Regions from separate parts of the Pseudoalteromonas sp. SWYJZ19 genome, predicted to be linked through region 3. Evidence: predicted binding sites of a transcription regulator. Region 3 holds the regulator's gene; each other region holds the start of a gene.
What was found. The regulator ArgR, encoded in region 3, controls arginine synthesis, uptake and breakdown. The targets are predictions, from matches to a motif close to ANTGAATANNTATTCANT.
Positions count from the first base shown of each region.

Region 1 (10,359 bases), on a different contig from region 3:
GGCTTAAAAACTCAAGAAAGGCATTCTTTTTACTTTGCGCGGGTTTAACTTGTTTGGTTTCTTTGGTCATTTTAAAACACAGTAAAAAACACGCTGCGGCAAGTCCGCCTAAAAACACCATTGCTAGCGGGTAACCTACTACATCGTTGCCGTCGCCAAAAAAGGCAACCAGCTTAGGCAGTGCCCATACAATTACAAGCAGTGCTGCCATTGCCATTGCAAATCGGTATGACTGTAGCGATGCGCGCTCTTTAGGATCGTTTGTCATTACTGCGCCAAGTGCACCGTACGGTATATTAATGGCGGTATAACACGTCATTAATAGCCCGTAAGTTAAGTAGGCATATATAAGTTTGCCCGTAGAATCAAAATCTGGGGTTATAAATGCTAAGCAAGCAAACACACCGTACGGAACAGCTAAAAATAATATGTAAGGGCGGTAAGAACCCCAACGGCTGCGAGTTCTATCGGCAATGCTGCCCATTATTGGATCGGTAATACCATCAAATAAACGAACCGCTAATAATAAGGTACCCGCAGCAGCTGCAGATAAACCGTAAACATCGGTATAAAATATCAACATAAAGTTAGCGACCATTTGAAATACAATATTACTGGCTGTATCACCTAGGCCGTACCCTATTTTTTCTTTAATTGTGAGTGTGTGTTTTGTGTTGTTCATGTGTGCTCAATTTTCAATGCAAATCGATATAGTCAAAAATACTATATGCATTTTTAGCGCATGTAAACATTTATGTTACATTTTTAATCAACTGGTAATTTATTTAATACATGACGCTAATTTGGCGTTAAATTTACTAACATACAAAGGTATTATTCGTTCGATAAAAAACCAATACCAAACCAAAGTCGAATATCGCCGTTAATGCGTAAAAACAGGGACAGTGTATAAAGTGATTAATTAAATAGATGTGATTGTTTTAGATAGGATTTATAAATGTTTTTTATTTGCGCTTTAAGCGCCTTTTATATACTCTTAATAGTCTTTATAACAATATGTATGTATAGCATTGGCTGAGTAATTTATGCACCATAAAACATCAAATATTTCTAACAATATTGACGAAGAATCGATTCCTGATGACTGCATTAGTAATCTAACCGTAGATAATATTGTATTTGCTATCCATGAAGGTAAGTTAAAAGTGCTGCTGGTTAAATATAATCGCGGCCTTGCAACAAGCCAATGGGGTTTAATTGGTCATTGGGTTCGTAAAGACGAAAACTTAGACCTTGCAGCTCTGCGTGTTGTTAAAAGTACCACCGGTGTTGAAAACCTTTATTTAGATCAGTTAGGTGCATTTGGTAACGTAGACCGCTACCCCGCTAGGCGTATTATTACTATTGTTTACTACTCGCTCGTGCGCTTTGAAGAAACCAATCTTGTGAGTGGCGATAACGCTGTAGAGTGTGAATGGTTTGATGTAAATAACGTCCCTAGTTTAATGTTTGACCACGCCGACATTTTAAAAAGCGGCCTTGATTACTTACGTTATAAAGTAAGGCACGAGCCTATCGGTTTTAGCTTACTCCCAGAAAAATTCACCCTGCTTGAGCTACAAGGAATTTACGAGTCGATTTTAAATAAGTCACTCGATAAGCCTAATTTTAGACGTAAGTTTCAAAAAATGAACTTACTAATAAACTGCAAAGAAAAACAAACCAACGTAGCCCACAGAGCTGCTACTTTGTACCGTTTTGACATAAACGTATATGAAAAATTAAGAGAGTTTGGTTTTACGTTTGAGTTTTAAATAAGCTAAATAATTGCAGTATAAAACGTTGAAACGAGAGAATAAATACAATCCCCTCTTTTCTAGATTGATTCTATTAGCCTACTTGGTAGATTGGGTCAAAGTGTTTAACAAGTTTTAATTGTTAATATAAAACTTAATGATATACAACATAATTAAGTAGTTAAATTATATTGTATATCAAAAATAAACGTTAGCTAATACCTTGTAAACTGACTTCACAGTTTTCGATGCTAAACCCTCTTTCTTTTGTTATTTTCACTTTACTGTTGTCACTATCATCAGTAAAAAACACGTCAATGCCTTCAATAGAAATACGGCCTATTTGCTTTTGCATCGCAATTCCGCTGCTTGTTAACTTAATATCCATATCGTCTGTAAACCCAACTAAAATAGGATCTGCACCAAGTGTTAAATTAAAGCTGTGCGCTTTTGCTAATGAAATGCCAGTACCAACAGGTTTTAAAGTAACGTTAATTGATGCTTTTCTAAATACCTCTTCTGATGTTGCAACCATAAGCCCAATTACAGCGCCGGTTACAACAACGCCCATGGTGTAGCTTAAACCTAAGTTCATTACAACAAGCCCAATTGCACCCCCTACTGCGCCAGCGATTAATGCAACTTGTGCTTTTAAATTGGGTATTCTTATTGAGGCAACATAACCTGCTGCTGCGCCACTAATACTCCAACCAATAAGTCGTCCCATCTCATCCGATAACATATTCATTGATAAAAAGGCTAATAAGCCACCAGCAGCACCTATACCAAGTCCTTTAGATGCACCATCGAATATTTTATTGGTATTATCCCATGAATTACTTTGGTAGTAATTTTGAACATAAACAAGGGATGCACCAATTAATGCTGCATCAAACGCGCCAGTAAAAACCCAACTACTAAAGGCTGATTCAAGAATACCTGAAATATGAGCCAAAACAGCACTAGCTAAACCGCCAACACCGGCGCCAACAGCAAACAAAACTTTTTTATTTATCATTTTCTTTCCTATAGAAAGTTATTATTTAAATTGTTATATACCCAGCTATAAATACACATAAATAGATTTAGTTCATAAATATTATTTACTATCAACCATTTGAATATTTAGCAATCGGTCGCCTCTTTCATTACCAACAAGTAAATTAATGCCTTCGGTAATTTCAATCTGACTTCCTACTGGGTAACTTTCTTTAGTTGTTGCATTAATTAAGTTTGGCATGCTTTCGTTTACTAAATACCAAGCTTGATTATGAAAAACAAAATAACCTTGTCGCTTTTTATCACTGTTTTGCAGCCTTTCGTTTGGTGTTACAAAGCGATTGGTGTGCCATCGGTATAATGATTGGTTGGTATAAACCATTAACCTGTGATCATCAGAAACAAAACGCCCTTTTTCTCTTTCTGAGTAAAAATTAATAACAGGAAGCAGCCCTGTGTATTTAGTAGTGCAAAAAGGACACGTTGGTGAGAGTGTATTATCAAAAATATACCAACCTTGTTTACACTTTGCGTTAACGCATGGCTGAATCAAATCAATCGATTTAATTAGCGCGCTTTCCCACTCATCTGCAGTTGGTCTACTTTGAGGTGCATGAAGTCCATCTATAAAGGCTCTTTCGAATAACTTACTGATGTAAGGACCTGTAATTGAGTAAGGTAATTTATTGGTGTCTTTCCAAGGGAGTTCGGTTGGTTTTACTCTTTCTATTTTTATTCTGTTATCGGCGTTTGTAGGGTGCTCAACAAATAAAGCTTTTTCGCCCATTGATAACGTTTCGTCTTTTTGTGGGTCTAAATCTCTTACTTTATCGCCTCGCAAAGGGTGGCGTAATAATAAGTAGTTATAAATTAAAACAGCAAGCGCGTGTCTGTCGGTAGATATATTGGGTAAACACCTTGCTGGATCTGTTTTAGATAAGTGCGCCGTGGCTACAACCTCTGGTGCTATAAAGTCAGGCGTACCTACTACGTCTGGCGGGTACTTTCCTGGTACAACCAAACCATCAACATCAATGATGGTCGCAAGCCCTTCTACAGGCGACACAAGCACATTTTTATAACTTAAATCAGAGTGAGCAAGTCCTGCTGCATGTAATCTGCGAACGGCTCTGGCAATAGTAAGGGATATTTTTAGGTATTTAGACCAATCACCTTTTTCACGCTCATCTAAAAAGCGATTTTGGTTATTTGCCGATGCAAACCATTTCCCTTGTTTTTCTTTGCCTTTAATTTTTAAAAAATCATTATTGACTGAGCCATAATCAAAGAAAAAATGCGCTTGATACGATGGCACAACAATACCAGTAAGACCATTATGCTTAACAATTTTTTCTGGCCAACAAAAAAAGCTTTTCCAGTAATCACCTGTTTCATGCTGAAAAATACTTTCACGGTAGCGACCGGTTATCATTTCTAGTCGCTCTACGCTTGCACCGTCTAGTTTATCTCTATAAAAAGCGACCACGTAAGATTTACAAGGGCTAAAGTACACGTCTTTCATTGCACCAGACCCAATTATCTCATCAACAAATTCTACTTTAGAGCCATCAAGTGCGTTTATTTTAACAACTGCCATAAATCACTCCTTTACGAGGCAAACAGAAATAGTACGATCGTCATGATTACCCTTTGACCAAAAATCCATCCACTGAGTTAAACCTTGCAGGCCATCTTCGCGATTTTTGTTTGTAACATGCGGTGCTAGCTCATTCCATAACGTATCCCAATGAGGTAGTGATTCGAGTTGTTTTTCTGTTTCAAACCACGCATCGGTGATCCCATCGGTGGCAAGTATAAGCGCACTCATAGACTCAACTTTTTCGATTCTGACGCGCCTGTAAACACTGCCATCTTCAAATATTTTGTTATCTAAAAATCGCGTTTGCCCAGCAAATTCACCACTGTCGGGTTCGCCCATTAACACTACTTTTTTATTTTTATCGTATATTGCAATGCCACCGTCACCAATCCAAAAAGAGATAACAAGATAACCCCCTTCCACTTTTTTATGCGCGGCAAGAATTAACGTTGTAGAGAAGTCTTTTATACTGTCGCCTTGGTTAACATCAACACTATTATTTATTGCTTTAGCGGCACTAAAAACAGCCTTTACAATAGTATGTTGGTAAGCTTCGAGTAATGATTTTTGGTTTTCTTCATTACTAACATGAGAAAAGTCGTTATATGCTTTTTCAAGTGTGGTGCCGTAATGCCCATTTAAAGATTCTTTAAGTGAGTCTGTTGCACTGTTAACCGAAACAAATGCGCCTTGGCGAGAATATTTGCACGAACCGGCGCCATCAGCTACACAGCTAATAATCCATTCAGATGAGTCATCACAGTAAAGTTTAAAATCATCATCGCGATGAATCCCTTTATGAGCATGCGAGCGGCCTCGTACACTGCTCCCCATTAATAACATGCTGCTATTTTCGCAATATGCATGGTGAGTATCTGGTTTATGAAAACGTGCTGTGTCGTCTGACGGGATATTTTTCCACAGTGATTTTGGATCTGGCACAAAGGTTACTTTTACTCTAACTACGACACTCTGGACTTGCCCATTAGCGAGTGGGGTTGAGCCGTATAAATCAAACTGATAATCGCCGACTTGGTCTGTAATACCAAATAACATTAGTTTATCAGCATCAAACTCTACGCCTTCAAACTCATCAATGCTTTTAGTTTGAAAAAAGCTGACTTTTGCATCAGTTTCGCTCTCAAGAGATATCAATTGTGAAAACGCGGTATTCGCTTTAAGGTTAGGAAGACGTAAATTAATAACTAATGGCGGGACTTTTTTATCTACATTTAAATTATTCTGTTTTTTATGCAATTTACCGTCCTCTGTGGCTGTTAAGCGACGCATACTTTTGTCATTTTTTACCAATGGCGTAAGCTCATTAAGCAATGCATTTATATGATGCTGTACAACGGTTTGATCTAGATGCTGATTAACTCGCTTTTGCACAAATGACTGCTTTGTATTTGTGAGTGAAGCTTGCAGTAGAATATCTAATAACGCTTGCTCAAGCTTTGCTTTGCTCATTAGCCCTGCCCTCGTGTGATCGAAAAGTCGCCACTTCCTTGGCTAAATTTAATGCTTTTTTCGCACCACGGGCACATAACAATATCTTCATCGCCAATACACAACAATTTACCGCAACCGCACATGGCAAAAGCAGACTGATTGCCGCACTGCGGACAAGGCGGAATGCCATCAAGAGACGACGTATCAACTTGCTCTGCAACATAGTTATCAGAGGACCACTCAAAGTAACTTTCTTCTAATTTATAAGCGCCTTCGAGATGATAATACTGGTGGTTTTGAATAAAACGTTCCATCCCTTCAACAAGTTTTGGTTTGGCGTATTTAATTAAATAAGGGCGACGGTTGCTTGAGCAACGACCTGTTAATGTTACGCAACTTGCATCAGACGTACTCGCCTCATGATTGCTAAGCTCGCCTGTACTACCCATTACTCTTAAGCCAGCGTTACTTACTTTTTCTAGAGATACGGGAGAATTTTTGTTATCCAGCTCTATCATCTGGCTTTGTGCTTTAACAGAAGCACTTACCCATTCTATAAATTTAAAAAATTGGTTTTTATCCGTGTTCTCAAGCGCTAGCACCGGGTTTGCTACTTGGTTTAATATGTCTATATCAGCATTTAAACCCAATGTAATAGCAATAAGGCTGGCATTTTTAGCGTACTTATCTTGCCAGCGCGTAATTGCCTGACTCGGGTCGTCTGTTGGTTTTCCATCAGTAATAAGAAACACAATAGGTTCCCAATCACCACGCGTTTCATACGTGGTTTTTATTACGTTGGTATCTATTTCATCCATTAATACATTTAATGCGCTACCTAAAGATGTACCGCCACCAACCGGAATTTTAGGCGGATAAAAAGAAATCAAATCAACTAAAGGCGCAATTGTTTTAGCTTTGCCAGCAAATGCTATAACGCTAATAAAAACAGTTTCTAATGAATGAGGATCTTGACGTAAAGAAGAAACGATATTTTCGATTCCTTTTTCCATCAATTCAATTGGCTCACCAGTCATCGACTCAGATACATCTATAACAAAAAAAATCGGTAATCTGCGCATGTTATTCCCTTATAATACGATTTGAAACTCCGGCGGTGGAGGTGGCAGTGAATTTTCTAATGGTCCATCAACACCTGAGCTCATTGAGCCTGCTGCAATAGAGTCACTTACCCATTTAAAAAATTGTGAAAATGCCGAACTTTCCATGTTGTCTAACACAACAACATTATTCGTTAGTTGTTTTAAAAACTCAGGTTTTGCTTTAGGACCCGCCGCACACGCAATTATTTCAGCAAAGTTACTCGCTTTAACTTTTGGTAGACTTTCTTTAAACACCATTAAATCTGATGGTGAGCCATCGGTCATAATAAACAGCATCGGTCTAAAGTCACCTTTGGTAGTATCCGATGATTTAATTACATTTTTTGCTACTTTATCAACTACAAACTCCAGTGCTTCGCCCATATGGGTAGCACCTGATTTAGGCAGTTCAATCTCAGAAAACTGCGCACTTTCGAGTGGTGTTAATGGTAAGAGCTCTTTTATTTCTCGATCGAATGTAATTAAAGATATATAAACTGATTCAAGCGCGTAAGGGTCTTGTCGTAATGCACTGAGCATTGCGCTAATACCTACGTTAACAGCATGAATTGGCTCTCCTTGCATAGAACCAGAGCTATCTATTAAAAGGTATACAGGTAAACGTCTACTCATTGGTTACTCCTACTTTTTAGTTAAATCAACTAAGTTAATTTCAGGTGGCGGCGGCGGAAGATCCGATAGTTGTGAGACTTCTGATTCGCCATTTTCAACTTTTTGAGAGTTTGTAGAAATACTTGCAGATACCCATTCAAAAAAAGCTGAGATTGTTTTAGAGTCTGCATTTTCAAGGTGAACAACGTTTTCAGTAATTTTTGTAAGTTCGTCTATTTTTGCATGATGACCCGCAGCACAAGCCACGACTATACCCATTTTGGTTGCTTTTAAATCATCTATACCTTTTTGAAAGTCATCAGTTGCGCCACCATCGCTAAATACAAAAACAAGTGGTCGCCAATCGCCTTTTTCGTCAAGCGTTGTTGTTTTAACTTCTTCATTCACTTTACTGGCAAGTAAGGTAAGTGCAGCCCCAAGTGATGTAGTACCTGAAGGCGTTAAATCGGGTGATTGAAACGACATTAAATCAGTAAGAGGCACTGACTGAACTGCTTTAGTGTTAAATTCAATTATTGATAAAAAGGCAGTTTCAAGCGCATAAGGGTCTTGGCGAAGTGAAGTAAGTAAGGTTTCTAATCCATTTTTTACTGATTCGATTGGCTCTCCGTACATTGAGCCAGATGTGTCTAATAATAGGTATACTGGTAAACGCCTCATAATGAGTTCCTTAATAGATAATTAACGAAAACTCATGCGTAGATAAAGCAGTTAAACATAAACTAATAACACAAAGTGATAGTTGTCATTATTAATTTGTTAGCATATTTATTTACTACCTTCTCTACACATTAATTTTTATAACTGATTTACAAATCAAACTCAGATGGTGCAATACCTACCGCATTACACGCTTCTTTAATTGCACGTTTTTCGTCTGCGTCAAAATCGCCATCAGCACCGCCAATAACAATACCTAACTGAATACACGCACGCGCTTGGTCTGGTTTACCTTTTAACGCGCTCAAAGCTTGAATTGCTTCTATTTTACCAAAGTCGTAATCGGCTTCTAATTTGTTGCAATAAAAGTCAAATTTCTCTTTTAAATCAGAAGCAGAAAAAACCTTTAAAGACTCGTTAGACACAATAAAACCAGCCGTTTTTTTACGCTCGTCTGCATCAATATCGCCATCAGCCGCTGCAACTAAAGCACATATAGCCATTGAAGCATCTGCAAATTTTTTGTTTTTAAATTGTCCGATGTTTTTTTGTAAACTATCGTTTGCATCGCTTATTTTTTCTTTAACGTTATTCCAAAAACTCATACTATTCTCCATTAATTGTTTATAAACGGACTTAATTGCCCTTTTTTTACATAAAACTTTTTTTCAGCGAGCTCTAACATGGGTATATCTACTGGTAAATTACCGTATGCCTCTTCAACTGAGCACGTTAACTTTTCGCTCGCAATTAACGAGTTAAATCGCGTTACTTTTTCTTCAATTTGACACTCTGTACCAATTAACCCACTTAGTACATTATCATCTTCTTTCAATAATGTACCAATTACTCTTTCAACGGGCCATTGTAGTTTATTAACTATGCCTTCAATAAAGTATTGGGGCGAAGCGGTAATAATCCAAATTTCTACCCCTTGAGCATGCAAGTCCATCATTCGCTCTAGCACTGGCTTAATAGGGGTTAATTTTTCGGCTGTGTTTATACCCGCTTCAAATACCAGTTCGTTGCTTTTATTATTTAAAGAAAGCATATAGAAATGCTGTTTAATTTCATTTTTTATAATTTTTCTAGATACTTTTCGTTTTGCTACAATGGGTAAAAGGTAGGTAAAAAGAGGTCTTCTACCTAAAAAATATTTAAACAAAAAGCTTAAAGAGTTTTCTTTTACTAGGGTTTCGTCGAAATCAAATACTGCAATTTTTTTCATAACTAATCTACATCTTTTATAAGTGCGCAAGCACCAAATGGCATGTCAGGAAGTACACATACTTCAATGCTTTTCTCATTGGCTATTCTAATTAAATGTGCGGTATTTGGGTTAATCGCATCATTCACTATCAAAAGATCGGGTACTCGGCGTAGCATTACTCGGGTGGCTTCTGCAATACCGGGTTTAATTCTATTTATATCGGTTACATTAAATTTGTTCATTAACAAAGCAATATAGTGTTGCGTTAGCTGATTACGCGCTGCTCTTTGCTGCTCATCTGGCACGGCTGCTAATTTATAATATGCCGTTTTAAAGCAATTAGAAATTTCTGAAATAAACCAATTTGAATAATCGTATTGAGCCAAATGTTGATACGAAATACAGCCATGAAAGTCATCTTTTTTAATCTGCTCATTAATAACTGAGCGACTAATCAAACCACTTACCGTTGAGTTCATTAATGCACTGGGAATTGCATAGTCCTCAAACGTAACGCAGTAATCAGCGGTTCCACCTATGTCAGAAACAACATATAACGTATTGCCTATATTAACTTTACGGCTAACATTATACTGCGCAATCGCTTTTTTAAGCTCTTTGGTAATAACACCCTTAGCAGTCCAGCCATCAATAAATACAATGCTTTGAGGCGGTATTTTCAAATCAAAAATAAGGTAATCTAATGCATTAACATCAATACCTTTATCGCGAACAATGCTAATTGAGTAATGGGTTGAATTATAGTGTGAGTAGGTATTTATTCCTTTATTAACAAGCACGCCAATGGGTGTGCCCGCTCTTACTAAAGATACAATGCACACATCTTGATTAATATTTTCAGAAATTAGACATGACAAATTAAGAATTTCTTCAGCCAATTTATGCTTATATTTTGCAGTTAAATCATGAAATAATTTTTCATAT
Region 1 is NZ_JADYXI010000001.1:350,735-361,093, forward strand. It holds gene I6F45_RS01510 (MFS transporter) at 1-682, opposite strand, end outside; gene I6F45_RS01515 (NUDIX hydrolase) at 1,047-1,775, shown strand; gene I6F45_RS01520 (hypothetical protein) at 1,969-2,775, opposite strand; gene I6F45_RS01525 (helix-hairpin-helix domain-containing protein) at 2,857-4,353, opposite strand; gene I6F45_RS01530 (PP2C family serine/threonine-protein phosphatase) at 4,357-5,826, opposite strand; gene I6F45_RS01535 (TerY-C metal binding domain-containing protein) at 5,826-6,890, opposite strand; gene I6F45_RS01540 (vWA domain-containing protein) at 6,900-7,544, opposite strand; gene I6F45_RS01545 (VWA domain-containing protein) at 7,554-8,204, opposite strand; gene I6F45_RS01550 (tellurite resistance TerB family protein) at 8,354-8,809, opposite strand; gene I6F45_RS01555 (HAD family hydrolase) at 8,821-9,432, opposite strand; gene I6F45_RS01560 (cysteine protease StiP family protein) at 9,435-10,359, opposite strand, start outside.
Region 1: I6F45_RS01545 (VWA domain-containing protein) is a predicted target of ArgR. The motif match lies at 8,304-8,321, and genes of this name have one in related genera.

Region 2 (10,359 bases), on a different contig from region 3:
GTACTTAGTGGTTAATACTTTAAGTGCCTGAGCCAAAGAGTCGGTTTGCGCATCGTTTAGCTGGCTAAAGTTTTGAATATTGTCTTTAGTTACTAGCATTGTTTCAAACGGCCACGCTGCCCAAAATGGCACAACAACAAGCCAATGTTCGTTTTCAAATACAACACGTGTTTGATCTGCTTGTTCTTTTTGCGCGTAATCGGCAAGCATGGCTGTGCCATGCTTTTTATAATAGGCAAGCTGCTGGTTATCTTCGGCTTCTATTTCGGTTGATAAATGCGAGTGAGCCCATACTTGGCCGTGAGGATGAGGTTGCGAACAACCCATGATCTCGCCTTTATTTTCAAAAACTTGTACGCATTCGTACTGCTGTGCAAGCTCTGTGTAATTTTGTTTCCAGGTTTTTACTACTTCGTGCAATGCGTTTTGGCTAAGCTCTGGTAGTGTTTTATTATGCTCTGGAGAAAAACAAATTACGCGGCATTCGCCGCTTGCTTCGTCGGCAACAAATAAATCGCTGTCTGACTCTAAGCTTTGAGATTGCTCGCTGGCATTAGGCGTAAGTGCACCAAAATCATTTCTAAATACATGTGTGTATTTGTAATCTGGATTGCTATCGCCATTTGCACGGGTGTTACTTGGGCAAAGTGGGCAGCTTTCATCGTGTTTAGGCAGTACGCTTTCGTTTACTGCTTCTGTTGCGCCTAACCATGGGCGGTTATTACGATGTGGTGACACTAATACCCAACGACCCGTTAGTGGGTTTTTACGTCTGTGAGTACTTTCTAATAAAGCCATGTTAACTCTCCAACCCACTAGGGTAATTAGTTTGCCAGCGCCATGTATCGTTGGTCATGTCGCTAAGTGTTAGTTCTGCGTGCCAGTTAAGTGTGTTTTGCGCTTTTGTGGCATCGGCGTAGTTACAGGCAATATCGCCTGCACGGCGCGGTGCACTCTTATACGGAATATTTTTACCAGCTGATGCGCTAAATGCCTTAATCATATCAAGCACTGAATAACCTTGGCCTGTGCCTAGGTTGTAAGCATGAAAGGCGGTATCTGTTTTATGCTGCATAAATGCCGCCACATGGCCTTTAGCTAAATCTAAAACGTGAATATAGTCACGTACGCCCGTACCATCTTCAGTGTCGTAGTCGTCACCAAAAATATTAACCACGTCGCGTTTACCTACCGCCGTTTGAGCAATAAATGGCATTAAGTTATTAGGAATACCATTAGGGCTTTCACCTAATAAACCACTTGGGTGCGCACCTACTGGGTTAAAGTAACGAAGCGCAATACCCATAAATTGACTGTTGGCATTACATACGTCTTGCATGGCTTGTTCAACCATGACTTTAGTCCAACCATAAGGATTAGTTGCGCGTATAGGGTGCTTTTCGTCAATAGGGAGGTAGTCTGGCTCGCCGTACACAGTAGCTGATGAGCTAAATATAATGTGGTTAACATCGGCTTCTTGCATGCTTTGTAACATACTTAATGTACCCGACACATTATTTTGATAATAACGCAGTGGTTGCTCAGTTGATTCGCCAACGGCTTTTAAAGCAGCAAAGTGAAATACAGCCTTAGCTTGAGTATGTTTTAGAGCAAGCTTAAATTGTTGTTCGTCTTGAATATCACCTAGGATAAACTCAAATCGAGTACCAGTAATCTTTTCGAGTTGGTCAAGTACGCGAGGGCTAGCATTAGACAAATTATCGTAAATAACAGGTGTAATGCCCGCTTCATGCAATGCAATACATGTGTGGCTACCTATGTAACCCATGCCGCCAGTAACTAAAACTTTCATGTGTTTTCTCGAAAAGTGTATTTATATGATAAATACTACTATTAAGGTGGTTTAAAAACAATAGTTATGATTGTTGGGTAATTCAAATAAAAGCATAAAAAATATTCAGCTTAAACACTCATCTGCCTTTTAAAGGAATGCTTTTATATTAACTAACATAGGCTTAGCTTTATCAATTAATTCTATAAACTGATTCAACTATTGGCCTAATTATCAGCAGTAAGTCGGGATGCTAATATAGCGAAAATAAAGTAAGGAGAGATCAACATGAACAAAACAATTTTACTTACCGGTGCTACCGATGGCATTGGGCTAGAAACTGCAAAGATGTTATTAGCACAAGGTCACACCGTATTATTACATGGCCGCAGCCAAGCAAAGCTAAATGCGCTACAAGTAGCTTTAACCGAGCAATACCCAAATGCAAGTACACATACTTATATTGCTGATTTAAGCGATATGAGCCAAGTTCAAACTTTGGCAAAAAATGTATTAGCCGATTTGGCCGAAAATAATAACCAGCTTGACGTACTTATTAATAATGCAGGCGTTTATCAATTAGTTGATGCTACAACAATTGACGGCCTTGATGCTCGCTTTGTTGTAAACACGATTGCGCCATATCTTCTTACAAAACTATTGTTACCTGTTCTTGGTCATGATTCGCGAGTGGTTAATGTGTCATCAGCTGCGCAATCAAGCGTTAACTTAAATGCACTTATAGGTAACACTGAACTTTCTGATAGTGCGGCTTATGCACAAAGTAAATTGGCTATTACTATGTGGTCGCGTCATTTAGGGCTGGAGCTTAAAGATACTGGGCCATTAGTTGTATCGGTAAACCCTAAATCGTTACTAGGAAGTAAAATGGTAAAAGACGCTTACGGTATAGATGGCGGCGATTTAAAAATTGGCGCAGATATTTTTTGTCGCGCAGCGCTTAGGGATGAATTTAAAGATGCCGCAGGTCTGTATTTTGATAACGATACAGGACGCTTTGCGCTTCCTCATGTTGATGCACTTAATAATGCTAAAAATCAACAACTAGTAGATACGTTAGACAGTATTTTAGCACAACTTAAATTAGGCAAAGCATAATGAAAAATCATGTTACCTGGACAGTACAAGGCCAAATTAAAGAAGGTAAATACGATGAATTTTTATTGATAATGGCGCAATTAGTTGCTTTGGCTAAAAGTGAAGCCGGCACTTTAATGTATGAGTGGACAGTAAGTGAAGACAAACGCAGTGTACATATTTACGAGCGTTACCAAGATGAAGATGCTGCTAAAGTGCACCTTGCTGGTTGGGACAAAAGTGGCCCACTATTTTTAAGCGTAGTTGATATGGATAAAATAACGGTATTTAGTCAACTATCAAAAGAGTTTGCGCAAGCCTTTGCAGGCCTAAGCACTGTATTTATGAAACCAGTAGGTGGTTTTGTAAAGTTTTAGAAAAAATACCCATTGTTGCTCTAAAGAGCTCACCTCATCAGTGAGCTCTTTTTTTAGTGGCATTACTGCTCTTGCTGCAAACGCTCGTATAGCCAATCTTTTAATTCTGTACGTTCGTGTTTTAGCTGATGCATTTGCTCATCGCTTATGGGCGCATCTTTGAGCTCTAACACTCTAATTTCTTTGTCTAGCTTATCGTACTTATCTGCTTTTTTTGCAAACTCAGTATCGCTTTCATTTAGCTTGGCAATGGTATTTAAATACTCTGGAAAGTCATTAGTGAGTGAGTGGTCTTCGCCTAACATATTCGCTCCTTAGTAGGATATAAATGAGCTCACAAGTAAGTGAGTTGTATAAGTGAATTACTGCCTTTCATATAATACACTGGGGCTTACATAGATATAATTCAACCATTGAGCCGCTAATTTGATGTAGCGCAAACAATCTGTTTATTTTGCTCAGTAAGGTATTTCACTAAAGTATTTAATAGAGCGATCAATAAACGCATGTACTTTAGAGGTCAATAATTTATTGTTGGGGTATACAGCCTAAATAGGAGTATTAACTACTCGTAAAAAGCTTAGGGTTCGATATTATTGCTCAAGCTGCAAGGAATCTCTGGCTAGAGAAAATAAATTTAAATATCACCATGATTCAATACGTTAATAAATCTCTTAACCAGAGTTCAGGTTAAGTAAACCAATACCTGCTAAAGGCTTTTAAGCATTTTAGCTAAAATAGTTAATTTTTAACGCTTTTTGCTAATTTATGTTGGTTAATTAATAGTGGTAGAATGCAGCGCTTAGTACCACTTGTGTGAAGTAAGTGGTCAATAATTTATAAGGTTTGTTGTGTAATGCTGTTGATGATCGACAACTACGACTCGTTTACTTACAACTTAGTGCAATATTTTCAGCGTTTAGATCAAGACGTTTTAGTGAAACGTAATGACGAGCTAAGCATTGCACAAATAAAGCAGTTGAACCCGAAACACATCGTGTTATCGCCGGGGCCATGCACGCCTAACGAAGCGGGTATTTCGTTAAATGTTGTTGAGCAACTAAAAGGGCAATATCCTATTTTAGGGATTTGCTTGGGGCATCAAACTATCGCGCAAGCTTTAGGGGGAGATGTAATACGTGCTAAAAAAGTAATGCACGGTAAAACATCACCCATAGTTCACACTAATAAAGGGGTGTTTAAAGGCTTAGCTAACCCGTTAACAGTATGTCGTTATCATTCTTTAGTGGTTAAAGCACAAACTCTACCTAAAGAACTTGAAGTAACCGCATGGACTCAGACTGAGCAAGGCGAGTTTGACGAAATTATGGGGTTACTTCATAAAGAACTAGCAATCGAAGGTGTGCAGTTTCACCCCGAAGCTATTCTAACTGATCAAGGCTTAGAACTGCTTGATAACTTTTTAACTCGCTTCTAATGTTATAATACACAGAGCATTTAATACTTTATTAATGGATGTCATGACTGAACTTGTAGCGCAACAGCGTACTGCTAAAATACTAAGCCAACGGGCTCATGACCTATTGCTTGGGCACAGCTTTGCGCATCAGCAAATTGGTTTCATTCATACATTAGATATAGATTACGGCGAACCCATGAAGCAACGTACTTTGCTTCAGGTTGAAGTGGCCGCACAGAATAAACGCCAGCAAAGCAGTACTGCACATCATAAGTACCGCGCTCAAGCGAGTGAGCAACTGCACAAAACAATTGAAACAGCTATATATAAGCAGCTTGAAGATATAGATGGCGTAATTCACAGTACTATAGGTATTGAAGATGGCATTGCCAATATACTCGATATATTAGCTGTAAAGTCGGCATCGGTAGGGCGTTTAGAGCCACTGGTTAATGATATAAGCTGGTTGGGTAGAGAATTAGTAACGCTTGTTAATTTACCTTACTACCGTAATCAACGTAGTAAAAACACGTCTGTAAAAGTAGATAAACCATCGCTTGCCCTTCGTTATATTGGCCTTGATAACTTACAGCTAGTGATTCCTACATTTGCAGCGCGTCATTGGATGCCACATAGCACCGAACCATTTTCATTATTAAAACGCCGGCTACGCGACAGCGCGATGGCAAACGCGATTGCAGCGCAAAAAATTGCACAAATTAATAATGTGAATGACGTACATGCATTTACCCTTGGAATGCTTTTAGATGTAGGACGAATTGCATTAGTGCGCTTGTACTTAAAAACGTTTGAGAAAGTATGGCAACGCAAAGTGCAGTTAGCCCGAAATGAAAACCAAAAAGATTTGCACACCGCATTATTAGAGCTACAGCCCGACCCGTTATTTTTAACCACTCTACTTAGCAATAAGTCGATAGAAGTAAGCGCCAAAGTAATAGACAAAATGGCTTTTAAATATTTACCGTTTAAAGGTGTAATGCAGCAGCTAGTAAATGGGGTAGATAAAGGCGATACATTACTGCCATTAACAGAAGTAATGCTAAAGGCACGTTGCTACTCTCAATATCTTAATTTAAAAGAGCATCAACTTATTGAGCCCGATGAAACTCTAAGCTGGTTTTCGTACTTTAAGTTCACTAAAACGGAACTAAAAACCCTTCAATCGAGTAATTTTACCAATTTAGCTATTCAAATTGACTAAAAATCTGAATTTTTTGTTAATTTTTTTGCGACTAACCATTCATTCTCACTCTATTGTTATATTGCATATTTGCCGATTAAAGCATGCGCGCCTTGGTGCTCATGCGGTTAGTTGTTTAAAAATAAGCATAAATAGCTATGCAAATAGTTATTCACTATCTATGAAATAATATCTTTAGCCCTTTATTTTCAAGGGATACATGAAAGTTTTTAACGAGACAGATATAAGTAATTCTGAAATAATGTGCGTCTGAAAATTGAACCACAAAGCAATTTTGCGCAATTATCAGGTTACTGATCTTGCCTATAAAGTTGGTTACAAATATTAACCAAACACCTATTTTGATGTTTTGTGTTGCTCACAATTAAGAGGAAATAAAATGACAGTCAATCGCGAATTATTTGATCACGTAATGGTTCCTAACTACGCACCTTCAAGCGTAATTCCTGTTCGAGGCGAAGGTTCTCGCGTCTGGGATCAACAAGGTCGAGAGTTTATCGACTTTGCTGGTGGTATTGCAGTTAACTGTCTTGGCCATTGTCACCCTGCATTAGTAGGCGCATTAAAAGAGCAAGGCGAAAAAATCTGGCATCTATCAAATGTAATGACCAATGAGCCGGCACTTCGCCTAGCTAAAAAAATGGTTGATGCTACATTTGCTGAAAAAGTTTACTTTGCCAACTCAGGCGCAGAAGCAAACGAAGCAGCGCTTAAATTAGCGCGTCGTTTTGCACTTGATAAGTTTGGCGCAGAAAAATCACAAATCATCGCGTTTAACAAAGGTTTCCACGGTCGTACATTCTTTACCGTAACTGTTGGTGGCCAAGCTGCATATTCAGATGGTTTTGGTCCTAAGCCTGGCGACATTGTACATTGTGATTACAACGACCTAGCTGCTTTTGAAGCGCTTATCAGCGATAAAACATGTGCCGTAATGATGGAACCTCTTCAAGGTGAAGGCGGTATTGTTTCACCAACTGACGAGTTTGCTCAAGGCGTTCGCGATTTATGTACTAAACATAACGCACTGCTTATTTTTGATGAAGTTCAAACAGGTGTTGGCCGTACTGGCGATTTATACGCATACCAAGGCTTAAACATAGTACCTGATATTTTAACTTCAGCTAAAGCACTTGGCGGCGGTTTCCCTATTGGCGCTATGATCACAACAACTGAAATTGCACAGCATCTTAAAGTAGGTACTCATGGTTCTACTTATGGCGGCAACCCGCTTGCGTGTGCTGTTGCAGAAGCTGCATTTGATACAGTAAATACCCCAGAAGTACTTGCTGGCGTAAAAGCTAAAGCAGCATTATTTAATGAACTACTTACTGCGGTTAACGACAAATACAACGTATTTAGCGAAATCCGTGGCCAAGGTTTATTAATTGGTGCAGTAGTGAACGAGCAATATAAAGGTCGTGCAAAAGAGTTTTTAGTGGCAGGGACTGAGCAAGGCCTTATGTCATTAGTTGCTGGTGCAGACGTAATACGTTTCACTCCATCTTTAGTAATTCCTGAAGCGGACATTCGCGAAGGTATGGCACGCTTTGAAAAAGCAGTAGCAAGCGTAGTAAACGCATAAGCGACTTAAGCCAACCAATTAAGGGCAAGCACTGCTTGCCCTGCAATTCCTATTTACCGTTATTTATAAGGGAGCAAGCGGACTCATGATGATCCTTCGCCCAATCCAGCAAAATGATTATTCAGCATTACTGAAAATTGCCCACGAATCAGGGCATGGTTTTACGTCTTTGCCATTAAACGAAGAACTATTGCAAAAAAAGATCGACCATTCAGTAAGCTCTTTTGCTAAACAAACGTCACAACCTGGTGACGAAGGCTACCTGTTTGTTCTTGAAGATAGCGAAACCGGTGACGTTGTAGGAACATCTGCAATTGAAGCTGCGGTAGGGCTTGATGATGCATTTTATCATTATCACTTAAGTAAAGTGATTCACTCTTCGCGCACATTAGACGTATACAAAGCGGTTGATATTCTAACGCTATGTAACGACTACACAGGTGCTACAGAGCTTTGCACATTGTTTTTAAAAGATGGTTATCGTAAAAATTGTAACGGTAAGCTACTTTCAAAAGCGCGCTTTATGTTTATAAAACAGCATCAAGAGCGTTTTGCGCAAACAGTAATCGCAGAAATGCGCGGTGTGTCTGACGAAAACGGCAGCAGCCCTTTTTGGCAGTGGCTTGAAGAGCACTTCTTCTCAATGGATTTTCCAACAGCTGATTACCTAACAGGTATTGGCCAAAAGGTTTTCATTGCTGAATTAATGCCTAAATACCCAATTTACGTAAACTTGCTAAGTAAAGATGCGCAAGCCGTAATAGGTAAAGTACACGACAACACTCGCCCAGCAATCGAGTTATTAAAAAGCGAAGGCTTTACGTTTAATGGCTACGTAGACATTTTTGACGGCGGCCCAACGGTTGAAGCAAAAGTAGATAACATTGCGACTATTCGTAATGCACGTAACTTTAACGTTGAAATTGGCGAAATGACTGGCGACACCATGGTGTTACTAGCTAACGAAAAGCTTAATGACTTTAGAGCAACCGTTGCACCAATGACATTTGACGAGCGCGCAAAAAGCCTTATTTTATCGCAAGAAATAGCAGATGCACTGCATTTGCAAACTGGCGATATTGTTAGTGCAACCACGATTTAATTTAGGAGAAAGTATATGACTCATCCTGCACAATTTATAAATGGTCAATGGTCACAAGGCCAAGGCACAGAATTTAATTCAGTAAACCCTGCAAATAACGACGTTATTTGGCAGGCTTCATCGGCAACTGCGGCGCAAGTAGACACCGCAGTAAATGCAGCGCGCGAAGCGTTTTATGCATGGGCTGATAAAAGCTTTACTGAGCGCTTGGAAATAATTAAAGCATTTGCAGCGCAATTAAAAGAAAACAGCGAAGAGCTCGCTATTACTATTGCACAAGAAACAGGTAAGCCATTGTGGGAAACTCGCACAGAAGCGGGTGCTATGGTTGGTAAAATTGCCATTTCTGAAAAAGCATTTTTAGAGCGCACTGGCGACGTAGAAAACGCAATGCCACTTGGCCGTGCGATGATTCGTCATAAGCCACATGGTGTTGTAGCCGTATTTGGTCCGTATAACTTTCCTGGTCACTTACCTAATGGCCACATTGTGCCAGCGCTTTTAGCAGGTAACACGGTTGTGTTTAAACCGTCTGAACTTACTCCTAAAGTAGCTGAGCTTACGCTTAAACTGTGGGAAAAAGCAGGCTTACCAGCAGGTGTCATTAACCTTGTACAAGGTGAAGTAGAAACGGGTAAAGCCCTTGCTGCTCACAAAGGTATTGATGGCTTGTTCTTTACGGGTTCTTCGCGTACTGGTCATATTTTACATGAACAGTTTGCGGGTCAACCTGGCAAAATTTTAGCGCTAGAAATGGGTGGTAATAATCCACTTATTATTACTGACGTTGAAGACACTAAAGCGGTTGTTCACGATATTATTCAATCAGCGTTTATCTCAAGCGGCCAGCGTTGTACGTGTGCACGTAAACTATTTTTACCAACTGGTAGCAAAGGCGATGTGATACTGGAGCGTTTAATCACAGCAACTAAAGCGATTAAAGTAGGTAATTATGACGATGCAGACCAGCCATTTATGGGCTCTATGATCTCATCAGCTGCAGCTGCGGGTATGGTTAAAGCGCAAAACGAGCTTGTTGAGCTTGGTGGTGAAGTATTAGTAGAACTTGAGCACACAGCTAATACCGGTTTTGTAACACCAGGTATTATTGAGTGTACAAATATTAGTGACTTCCCAGATGAAGAGCATTTTGGACCACTTTTAAAAGTATTCCGCTTTGACGACTTTGACCAAGCCATTGATAAAGCAAACGATACAACCTTTGGTTTATCGGCTGGTTTATTAAGTGATAGTGCAGCAGATTACGACTATTTCTTACGTCGTATTCGTGCAGGTATTGTTAACTGGAATCGCCCAATTACTGGCGCATCAAGCGCAGCACCGTTTGGTGGTATTGGCGCATCGGGCAACCACAGAGCAAGCGCGTATTACGCAGCCGATTACTGTGCATACCCTGTTGCTTCGGTAGAGCTTGAAAAAGTAGCGATGCCAGCAACACTAAGCCCAGGCTTAAAAATAGATTAAGTAGTAATACTACTTAATCATTATAAAAGCAGCTTCGGCTGCTTTTTTTGTATTGCTAACGCGCAAAGCTAGCAATCAACAGCGCTTTCTGCTTAAATCAAAAATAATTAATTATACAAAGGTGGTACAAAAATGGTTTTAGATAGGCAAGGGTACGATGATTTGATCATGTATCTAACTCAAAATTTAGCATTGTTTGAGAAGCCAGGCGAAATAAAACCAGGTGCCCCAACAGTAATGGAATTAATCGAAGACGTTATTGCACAAAATGTGATGCT
Region 2 is NZ_JADYXI010000012.1:110,606-120,964, forward strand. It holds gene I6F45_RS13165 (UDP-glucose--hexose-1-phosphate uridylyltransferase) at 1-798, opposite strand, end outside; gene galE (UDP-glucose 4-epimerase GalE) at 800-1,813, opposite strand; gene I6F45_RS13175 (SDR family NAD(P)-dependent oxidoreductase) at 2,081-2,911, shown strand; gene I6F45_RS13180 (putative quinol monooxygenase) at 2,911-3,267, shown strand; gene I6F45_RS13185 (YdcH family protein) at 3,330-3,572, opposite strand; gene I6F45_RS13190 (anthranilate synthase component II) at 4,124-4,705, shown strand; gene I6F45_RS13195 (HDOD domain-containing protein) at 4,749-5,909, shown strand; gene I6F45_RS13200 (aspartate aminotransferase family protein) at 6,289-7,494, shown strand; gene astA (arginine N-succinyltransferase) at 7,580-8,596, shown strand; gene astD (succinylglutamate-semialdehyde dehydrogenase) at 8,612-10,081, shown strand; gene I6F45_RS13215 (DUF3802 family protein) at 10,214-10,359, shown strand, end outside.
Region 2: I6F45_RS13200 (aspartate aminotransferase family protein) is a predicted target of ArgR. The motif match lies at 6,036-6,053, and genes of this name have one in related genera.

Region 3 (10,359 bases):
GTTTAAGTGGGGCTGCAAATGCACAAGCGTTTTACACTATGACCGTACCAAGCGGTGCAACTAACGTAACATTCACTATGAGTGGTGGTACTGGTGATGCTGATTTATACGTACGTGCGGGCAGTAAACCTACAACTACTACCTATGACTGTCGCCCTTATAAAGGCGGTAATAGCGAAGAGTGTTCTATTGATAACCCTACTGCGGGAACTTACCACGTAATGCTTAACGGCTACTCTGCGTATTCAGCTGTGAGCTTGGTAGGTAATATTACTGGTGGTTCATCGTCTGGTGGCGGTACAGGCACTCCACAAGCAGGCGGCGGCACTATAAGCGATGTGACAGCCAATACTGGTCAGTGGAAACATTACACGTTAGATGTACCTGCAGGAATGAGTACGTTTACAGTAACAACGTCGGGTGGAAGTGGCGATGCAGACTTATTTGTAAAATATGGCAGCCAACCAACAACCACTACGTACGATTGTCGCCCTTATAAAAATGGCAACGCAGAAACATGTACATTTACCAATCCACAAGCAGGTACTTGGCACTTAAGCGTTAACGCCTATAGCACTTTCTCTGGTTTAACACTTAGCGGACAATACCAACCGTAATTTAAAATTTGAGCCGTAAATAAAAAACCGATGTTGTTTCCAACATCGGTTTTTAAATAGTAAGTAGCTGATTAATTAAAGCTAAAACCTACATTTTATTACTGTTATAGCTTCTCTAGTACTGATTCTGCACGGCTTACAACAAACTCTTTGTCTTGCTCTACAAATAAACCAGTTACTACTGCATTTTCAACAATCATAGCGTAACGCGTTGAACGTAAACCACCAAAACTAGCGGTATCTTTATCAAGCCCTAACGATTTAGTGAAACTTCCATCGCCATCAGCAAGCATTGTAATTTCTTGCGCGTTTTGCGAGTCGCCCCATGCTTTCATAACAAATGCGTCATTAACAGATACACAGTAAATAGCATCAACACCTTTTGCTTTAATTTTATCAGCAAGAGTAATAAATTCAGGTAGATGTGCATTTGAACACGTTGGTGTAAATGCACCTGGCACTGCAAATAACACGACTTTTTTACCTTCAAACAACTCTTTGTTTGTAAGAGATTGCATACCGTCGTCAGTTAATTGCGTTAACGTAACCGATGGTAATTCTTGGCCTTGCTCAATCATGGTGGTTCCTTTAAAAGATCAATACAGAATAAGTAACAATCATACTACGTAACCTATTACAGTGTAGGTAAAGTGTAACTAACTTAGTAACCCAGAGTAGTCTAGCAAAGGTTTATAGACCGCGTTCACTACATTTTATGAAAACTATTTTAGCTTCTATAGTTTTCATAAAATTTATTGCTCTGTAGTTAAGGTAAATTCAAATCGTTTATAAAGCGAGAAAAGTCATTACCTAACTTTTTATCCCGCATGCTGTACTCGACAATTGCTTTTAAATAGCCTAACTTATCTCCGCAATCGTGAGAGCGACCACTCATATGGAATGCTTCAACAGTTTCTTGTGCCATTAATGCGTCAATAGAATCTGTAAGTTGTATTTCACCGCCAGCACCTACAGACGTTTTTGCAAGTAGAGGCCAAATATTCTTACTCAGTACATATCGCCCTACAACAGCAAGATTTGAAGGTGCTAAATCTGCATCAGGTTTTTCAACCATTGCTTTAATTGCAGCACTTTTACCTGGCATTAACTCAACACCGTTTATATCAGCAATACCATATTTACTAATGTCTTCTTTAGCTACTGGCTCAAGCATTATTTGACTTGCTTGAGTTTCTTTAAAGCGTTTAATCATGGCCGCTAAGTTTTCAGTTTTTTGGTCCGCTGTATAAGCATCAAGTATCACATCTGGCAGGAGCACTACAAAGTTATCGTCACCAACTATTGGCTTAGCACACAAAATAGCATGCCCTAGCCCTTTAGCTTCACCTTGGCGTACACTCATAATGGTGACATCAGGCGGACAAATAGAGCGAATCTCATCTAATAAAGCACGTTTAACACGTTTTTCAAGAGTAGCTTCTAGCTCGTAACTTGTATCAAAATGGTTTTCGATTGCATTTTTAGAGCTGTGTGTAACTAATACAATATCTTTAATACCGGCAGATACACATTCGCTGACAATATATTGAATTAGAGGTTTATCAACTATAGGGAGCATTTCTTTTGGAATAGCTTTTGTCATAGGGAGCATTCTCGTCCCTAAGCCTGCTACTGGAATTACAGCTTTCATATCTATCCTTAGTGATTAAGTTTGTAAATAAACTAGCAGATACAAAATAGATACCAGCTGAATAAAGTTACCTCTTTTGAAGGAGTAAATTTGAAGCTGCTTTTAAAGTGAAGACTCTACACTTTGGGAATATAAAATAGATAGGTAAATAGTGAACTTATTAATGATTTTGTTGGGGGGGGGTGAGATTACATTAGCTAAATAAAAAAGCCTGAGATTGTTATTAATAACAACTTCAGACTAATCAATATTTAACAATACCTTACTGAAGGTAGAGTTATAAAACCTTTTTATAATTAAAGACCAGCGCGATCTTTAATCACTGCAATAAGTGGTGAGCTAGCAAAGTTGCCTTCAGCCCAAGCAATATCAGCACCATCTGTTAACGCACTTTTTGATAAGTTTTTAACTATATACTCACCAGTATCCACTGCATTACTAGCAACAGCATGGCGTAATAAGTTATTACCATTACATTGTACTGCATCATAAATATTACGAATTTTTACACGAGAGCTTTTAAGCTTGCTGCGTAATCGGTTTTTATCGTCTGCCGCAATATATTCACAAATAGATACTGCTAATTGATCTTCAGCATTTGCAGGTGCTGTATACGAAAAAGAACTTACAGCGACAACAGCAGTAAGTGCAACTAGCTTTGGTAATTTAAACATGACAAACCCTTTATAATACTTTGTTCTTATATAGACTATCAAATATTATATCAATCTATCAAAAATTACGCAATAATGTTAATGTTCTTTATACAAAGTTACGAATTTATAACTAGATTTGTTTTTTTCATCAGGGAGGTTTTCTTGCTCTTCTTTCACGCCCCAATTAGCAACTTTATTGTAATCAGGAAACTGTGTATCGCCTTTAATATCTAAATCAATAAAGGTTAAATACAAGCGTTCTGCTTTTGGTAAAAATTGCTCATAAATATTACCGCCACCAATAATCATTACTTCTTCAACAGCACAAACCAGTTCTAGTGCGGCCTCTGGTGTGGTTACCACTTCAATACCCTGTGCAGTATATTCGCTGTTTCGAGTAATAATAATATTACGACGCCCAGGTAAAGGACGGCCTATTGACTCAAAAGTTTTACGACCCATGATCACAGGTTTACCCGTAGTTATTTTTTTAAAATGCTGAAGATCCGCAGGTAAATGCCATGGCATTTTATTATCTAGGCCAATTACACGGTTATTTGCCATTGCTGCAATCATTGAAATTATCATAATAAACACCTAGTACTTTATTCTTAAACAAAGAAAAAGGAGCATAAGCTCCTTTTTAATAAATTCTATTTAATTAACGCTCGTAGACAACTTCTACGTCGTAATCATCTTCATCCCAGTCGTCCCAATCATCATCATTGCCTTTACCTTTAGTGGCTTTTTCATGATAGGTATCCCACTTGAATTCAACTTCTTCATCTTCAACTTGTACAAACTTCTCTTTAGGCATGCTATCAAGTAGTGTCATTATGTTGTGGATTAAAGGTTGAGTATTAAGCTTATTAATTGCTGAAATGTGATAAATATTTTCAGTTTCGCCCAGCTCTTCTGCAATCGCTTCGCATAGCGCTTTTGCTTCATCTTCTGGTAATAAATCTATTTTATTAAACACTAACCAGCGTGGTTTTTCAGCTAATTTAGGACTGTATTGGTGTAGCTCGTTAATAATCGAGAATGCATTATCAACAGGGTTTGAACCATCTACCGGCATTACATCAATAATGTGCAATAACACACGACAACGCTCTAAATGCTTCAAGAAGCGAATACCTAGGCCTGCACCATCAGATGCACCTTCAATTAGACCCGGAATATCGGCTATAACAAATGATTTATTTGCTTCAGGACGTACCACACCTAAATTAGGAATAAGCGTCGTGAATGGGTAATCAGCTACTTTTGGTCTTGCTGCAGATACACTGCGGATAAACGTAGATTTACCTGCATTTGGTAATCCTAGCAAGCCCACATCAGCTAATAATAGTAACTCTAACTTTAAGTTACGTACTTCACCGGGTGTGCCCAATGTTTTTTGACGAGGTGCTCGGTTAGTACTTGATTTAAAACGTGCATTCCCCAAGCCGTGGAAACCACCTTTTGCAACCAAAATTCGTTGACCATCTTGAGTTAAGTCGCCAAGTCCCTCTTGGGTATCAACATCCATGATGCGCGTGCCTACAGGCACCATAACAAATAAGTCATCGGCTTTTCGGCCTGTACAGTTACGGCTACGACCGTTAGTACCACGTTCAGCTCTATGAAAGCGCTCAAACTGATAATCAATTAGGGTATTTAAGTTTTCATCAGCTTGTAGATAAACACTACCACCGTCTCCACCGTCACCGCCGTCTGGTCCACCATCTGGAACATATTTTTCACGACGGAAAGACACGATGCCGCTGCCACCGTCTCCAGCTTCTGCGCGAATTTCTACTTCATCTACAAACTTCATGATTACTCACTTTAGGGATTGGCTTGTTTAATAACTCTATTATATACCCAAGCCAACACAAATGCAGGCTTGGGTATATATTTTGACTGACTACAAAACAAAAAACCCCGCAAAGGCGGGGTTTTTAACTACCTTACTGATTACTCAGTTACGATAGTTACGTATTTACGGTTTAAAGGACCTTTTTGTTCAAACTGAACTTTACCATCTGCTTTTGCGAAGATAGTGTGGTCTTTACCGATACCTACGTTAGTACCAGGGTGGAAACGAGTTCCACGCTGACGAACAATGATGCTACCCGCTAGAACTGATTCGCCACCAAAACGCTTAACACCTAGGCGTTTGCTTTCTGAATCGCGACCGTTACGAGTACTACCAGCTGCTTTTTTATGTGCCATTTCTAAGTACCTCTAATTAAGCGCTAATGCTAGTGATTTTAACTTCAGTGAACCATTGACGATGGCCCATTTGCTTACGAGAATGCTTACGGCGTCTAAATTTAACAACCTTAATCTTCTCACCGCGACCATGTGAAACAACCTCAGCTGTTATCTTGCCACCGTTTACGAACGGTACACCGATCTCGATTTTCTCACCATCAGCAACTAAAAGTACTGAATCAAATTCTACTGCCGCACCAGTTTCAACGTCTAATTTTTCAAGACGAATCGTTTGACCTTCAGTCACACGATGCTGTTTACCACCACTTTGGAAAACCGCGTACATAATTAACTCCGTCTGTGCACCCTCAAATCGGCGCAACTAAAATATTCTTCGATAGGGCGCGAAGTTTACGCTAACGCGAAATAACTAGCAAGCCTATTTTGTAATTAAAATGAATAAAAAGTAGCTGCTTTGAGAGCAATTCAATATTTACCCCATTTTATATTAATTAGCCCTTTTGCCAAGCGCTTTTTAACTCTTAGTCGAAATAAATTAATGTACTCAAATATGACCCTCACAGCTTAATATCTAAGCACACCATAAACTGTATATTGATTATCAATTAATCAGTTATCTTGGCTAATTCAGTCTAAATTAAGTACTTTAATAGTGTTTTTTCAATCAATCGTCACAAAATATCGAGCTAGTGCATTTTTTGTTGTACAATCTGCGCCGTTCACACATAAAAATTGGCTCGGAGATCAATGGATATAAAAGCTATCCAGGCGTTAATCGAAAGCGATATGAATGACGTCAATCAACTTATACATGCGCAAATGCGCTCAGATGTGGCGTTAGTTAATCAGCTTGGTTTATATATAGTTAGCAGTGGCGGCAAACGCGTTCGTCCAATGCTCGCGATTTTAGCAGCCAAAGCGCTCGGTTATCAGGGTAAAGATCACATAACACTTGCAACAATTGTTGAGTTTATTCATACAGCAACGCTATTGCATGATGATGTTGTAGATGAATCAAACTTACGACGTGGCACACCTACAGCAAATGCTGAATTTGGTAATGCTGCTAGCGTATTGGTTGGTGACTTTATTTACACTCGTTCATTTCAGCTTATGGTTGGCCTTGGAAAAATGCAGGTTATGCAAGTACTTGCCGATGCAACAAACATTATTGCTGAAGGTGAAGTATTGCAGTTAATGAACTGCAACGACCCAGATACGACCGAAGCCAGTTATATGCAGGTTATTTACTCTAAAACAGCTAAGTTGTTTGAAGCAGCGACAGGCCTTGCTGCCATTATTACTGAGCAAGACCAAACTACTCTCGATGCACTAAACCTATATGGTATGCATTTAGGTACTGCGTTTCAGCTAGTAGATGATGTACTCGATTACAATGCAGATGCTGAGCAGTTGGGTAAAAACATTGGTGATGATTTAGCTGAAGGCAAACCAACGCTTCCACTTATTTATGCTATGCAACATGGTAGTGAGCAGCAAACGCAGCTTATTCGTGATGCGATAGAGCACAGTAATGGTATGGAGCATTTAGAAGACATTCTATCGGCACTAAAGCAAACTAATGCGCTTGAATTTACAATGCAAAAAGCAGAGCTTGAAGCTGACAAAGCTATTGCGTGTTTAGACTTTTTAGCTGAGTCTGACTATAAGCAAGCACTCATAAGCCTTGCTCGTATTGCGGTTGACCGCGACCACTAGTTTTAACTAGTTACACAGTGTGAAATTAATTCTGAGCAATAAAAAAGCCTGCAAATGCAGGCTTTTTTATTATTCTACTTTGGCTATTACGCCATGAAATCAACACCTTCTTTGATGTCTTTTTTCAGTGTTTCAAGCATGTCATTTTTTGCTTTTGTTTCAAATGCGCTTAGTTCGCCGTAAGAAAGAATTTCTTCTACGCCGTTTTTACCTAAACGTACTGGATGTGCAAAGTACTCTGCATCGCCATTTTCAACAGCAACGTAAGCGTAATCTACAACTTCTTCACCCTGTAGGCCTTTAACTAAAGACATACAAAAACGAGCTGCAGCAGCACCCATAGATAGCGTAGCTGAACCACCGCCTGCTTTAGCATTTACAACTTCAGTACCCGCATTTTGGATACGTGGAGTAAGTGCAGCAACTTCTTCATCTGTGAAAGAAACACCTTCAACTTGAGAAAGTAGAGGCAGAATAGTTGTGCCTGAGTGACCACCAATTACTGGTACTTTAACAGTTGCTACGTCTACGCCTTTAAGTTCAGCAACAAATGCTTCTGAACGAATAACGTCAAGCGTAGTAATACCGAATACGCGTTTAGCGTCGTAAGTACCTGCTTTTTTGAATACTTCAGCAACGATTGGAACTGTGCCATTTACTGGGTTAGTAATAATACCTACTAACGCTTTAGGACAGCTAGCAACAATGCCTTCTGCTAAAGTTTTGATGATACCAGCATTTACATTAAATAAATCAGCACGATCCATACCTGGTTTACGTGGCATACCCGCAGGGATAAGAACGATGTCAGAGCCTTCAAGCGCTTTGTTTAATTCGTCTGCGCCAAAGCCTGCTACTTTAACATCTGTTGGGATGTGAGAAAGGTCAACCGCAACACCTGGTACTACTGGTGCAACATCATAAAGTGATAATTCAGAGCCAGCTGGTAAGCCTGTTTTTAATAGTAAAGACAACGCTTGGCCGATACCGCCTGCAGCACCTAATACAGCAACTTTCATTGGAATTCTCCGTAATTTGAGGTAGGAAACATTTGTGGCTCTTAAGATAATGAAATTAGCGACTAAAAACAAATTTATCCTGTCTATTTCAAGTATATTTTCGACCATAGTCGTAAACTTTTGTGATTTAACGCATCAAACTGGCAAGTTAACTAAACAACTGCTGCATAATTATTCATTTTTGTGTAGAATTTGCGGCATAAATAACAAAAACGAATAAAGACTATGCAACCACAAGATAAACAAGAAGCACTGGTAAAAGCATTTAAATCACTATTAAAAGAAGAAAATTTTGGCTCTCAAGGCGAAATAGTTGATGCATTAAAAGATCAAGGCTTTGACAATATAAGCCAAAGTAAAGTATCGCGCATGCTAAGTAAATTTGGTGCTGTACGCACACGTAACGCCAAACAAGAAATGGTTTACTGCTTACCAGCTGAAATGGGTGTACCTACGGCTAAAAGCCCATTACGCCAATTAGTAATCGACATTATGCACAACGAAATGATGATCATTATTCGTACCAGTCCAGGTGCTGCTCAGCTTATTGCGCGTTTATTAGATTCATTAGGTAAAGCAGATGGCGTACTAGGAACAATTGCAGGCGACGATACTATTTTTATCGCTCCTGCTAAAATATCTGAAATAGATGTAACACTTGAACGTGTTCGCATTTTATTTGATACGGTTTAATAGCAAACTAAATTTGTTTTAAAAACCCGACTGAAGGCGCAAAGAAAGCAGAACCCATATCGGCTTGAGTAAAATCAAGCCAGTGGTCGTAACACTCCCCTTCCCCTAAACGACTATTAAGTACTTTTTCAAATGCGGTGCCCGTACAAGCGCATGTAATTGATAACATTCCCTGCTCATACACATCGCCATAAGGCATGCTCTGATTTAATAGTAGCGGTTGTCCGTCTTCGTCTTTTAGCTCGCTACGTGACGCATGGCTGGTTTCAATCGCGGGGGTAATTAGCGTGTTATCAAGGCGCGTACGCCCCATTATTTGTTCTTGCTCACTCAATGATAAGTGCTGCCACATAGTTAAGTCATGCTTATAACGCTGTACATGAATATAACTCCCCTGATCTTCAAAATTGCCAGGGTTACTAATTAAAGCCGTAGCGCGCTTTTTTCTTCCATGTGCGGTGTCGCCACCATAAATAAAACCATTAAAATCACGACCATCTAAAAAGCGAAAATTACGAATTTGCTCCACCAGCTCAACATCGGGAGCAAATAGTTTTAAAATTTGCAGCGCAAATAAATGGTTAACGTCTTCACGGTCAGAGCGAATTTGCACAAATAAATCGCACGGTTGTACGCTCATTTGATGATCGCTATGGTTTATATTAGGAAAGCTCTGTAATTCGCTTGGGATGTATTCAGGGAGGATATGCGGCCAATATTGCGCACCAATAGCAACCATGCAAGAGAGCATTGATTCTGAAAATTGATCGCTAAATTCTTCTTCAATAGCGCTTACTTGTTTTAACTTTGCGCGAAGTGATTCATCTTGACCATCAAACACATTAAAAAATAAGTGCAAACCGTGTAAGTTTGCTTCAGCACAAATCCCTGATTGCGCTTGCGCCATTGTTATTCCTTAGTTTTACAGATAAAAACACAGCGAATAACAAATTAATTACGATTCGAAAAAATTCACCGTGTGAGGTTTTATTTTTATTATAACCTGTTCATTATTTTCAAATGACTGGCCATATTGTGCAGCAACTTCAATTTCTTGTTTATCAATAACAAGTGAATAAACATACGCCGAACCAATAAAGCGACGACTTATGATTGTAGCTCGCTTGCTGAATTTGTCACTTTGGTTATCTGCCACTAATTCTATTTGATGGGGACGTACATATATAAGCCCTACGCTTACGTCATGCTTACTCTCAACATAAGATTCGACTAAACCAAATGGTGTTTTGTATTCAGTTGCTGTTAATACTTCTGCGCTCAAGTATATGCCTTGACCCAGAAACTCTGCAACCTCCTTTGAACATGGATCTGCAAAAAGCTGCTCAGGCGTGCCTTGTTGCTCAATTTTACCGCGATGCATAATGGCAAGTGTATCTGAAAAGGCAAACGCCTCTTCTTTTGAGTGTGTAACAAACACAGCAGATACTTGAGTTGCTTTAATAATTCGACGTATATCGGCAATTAATTCAAAGCGTACTTGTGTATCAATATTTGAAAAAGGCTCATCAAGTAGCAATAAACTAGGCTTATAAGCTAATGCACGAGCAATAGCTACACGCTGCTGTTGGCCACCCGATAACTGATGCGGGAACCTGTCGGCACAGCCAATTAAATGTACCAGCTTAAGCATTTCATCTACGCGTTGCTGCTTTTGAGCTTTACTCATTTTACTAAGCCCAAATGCGATATTATTTGCCACCGTCAAATGCGGAAACAACGCATAGTCTTGAAACATCATGCCGATGTTACGGTGCTCAGGCGAG
Region 3 is NZ_JADYXI010000007.1:168,381-178,739, reverse strand. It holds gene I6F45_RS09610 (S8 family peptidase) at 1-617, shown strand, start outside; gene I6F45_RS09605 (peroxiredoxin) at 722-1,195, opposite strand; gene galU (UTP--glucose-1-phosphate uridylyltransferase GalU) at 1,384-2,268, opposite strand; gene I6F45_RS09595 (DUF3718 domain-containing protein) at 2,565-2,942, opposite strand; gene folA (type 3 dihydrofolate reductase) at 3,021-3,512, opposite strand; gene cgtA (Obg family GTPase CgtA) at 3,586-4,743, opposite strand; gene rpmA (50S ribosomal protein L27) at 4,884-5,141, opposite strand; gene rplU (50S ribosomal protein L21) at 5,158-5,469, opposite strand; gene ispB (octaprenyl diphosphate synthase) at 5,892-6,863, shown strand; gene mdh (malate dehydrogenase) at 6,950-7,882, opposite strand; gene argR (transcriptional regulator ArgR) at 8,108-8,575, shown strand; gene I6F45_RS09555 (Dyp-type peroxidase) at 8,583-9,482, opposite strand; gene I6F45_RS09550 (ABC transporter ATP-binding protein) at 9,531-10,359, opposite strand, start outside.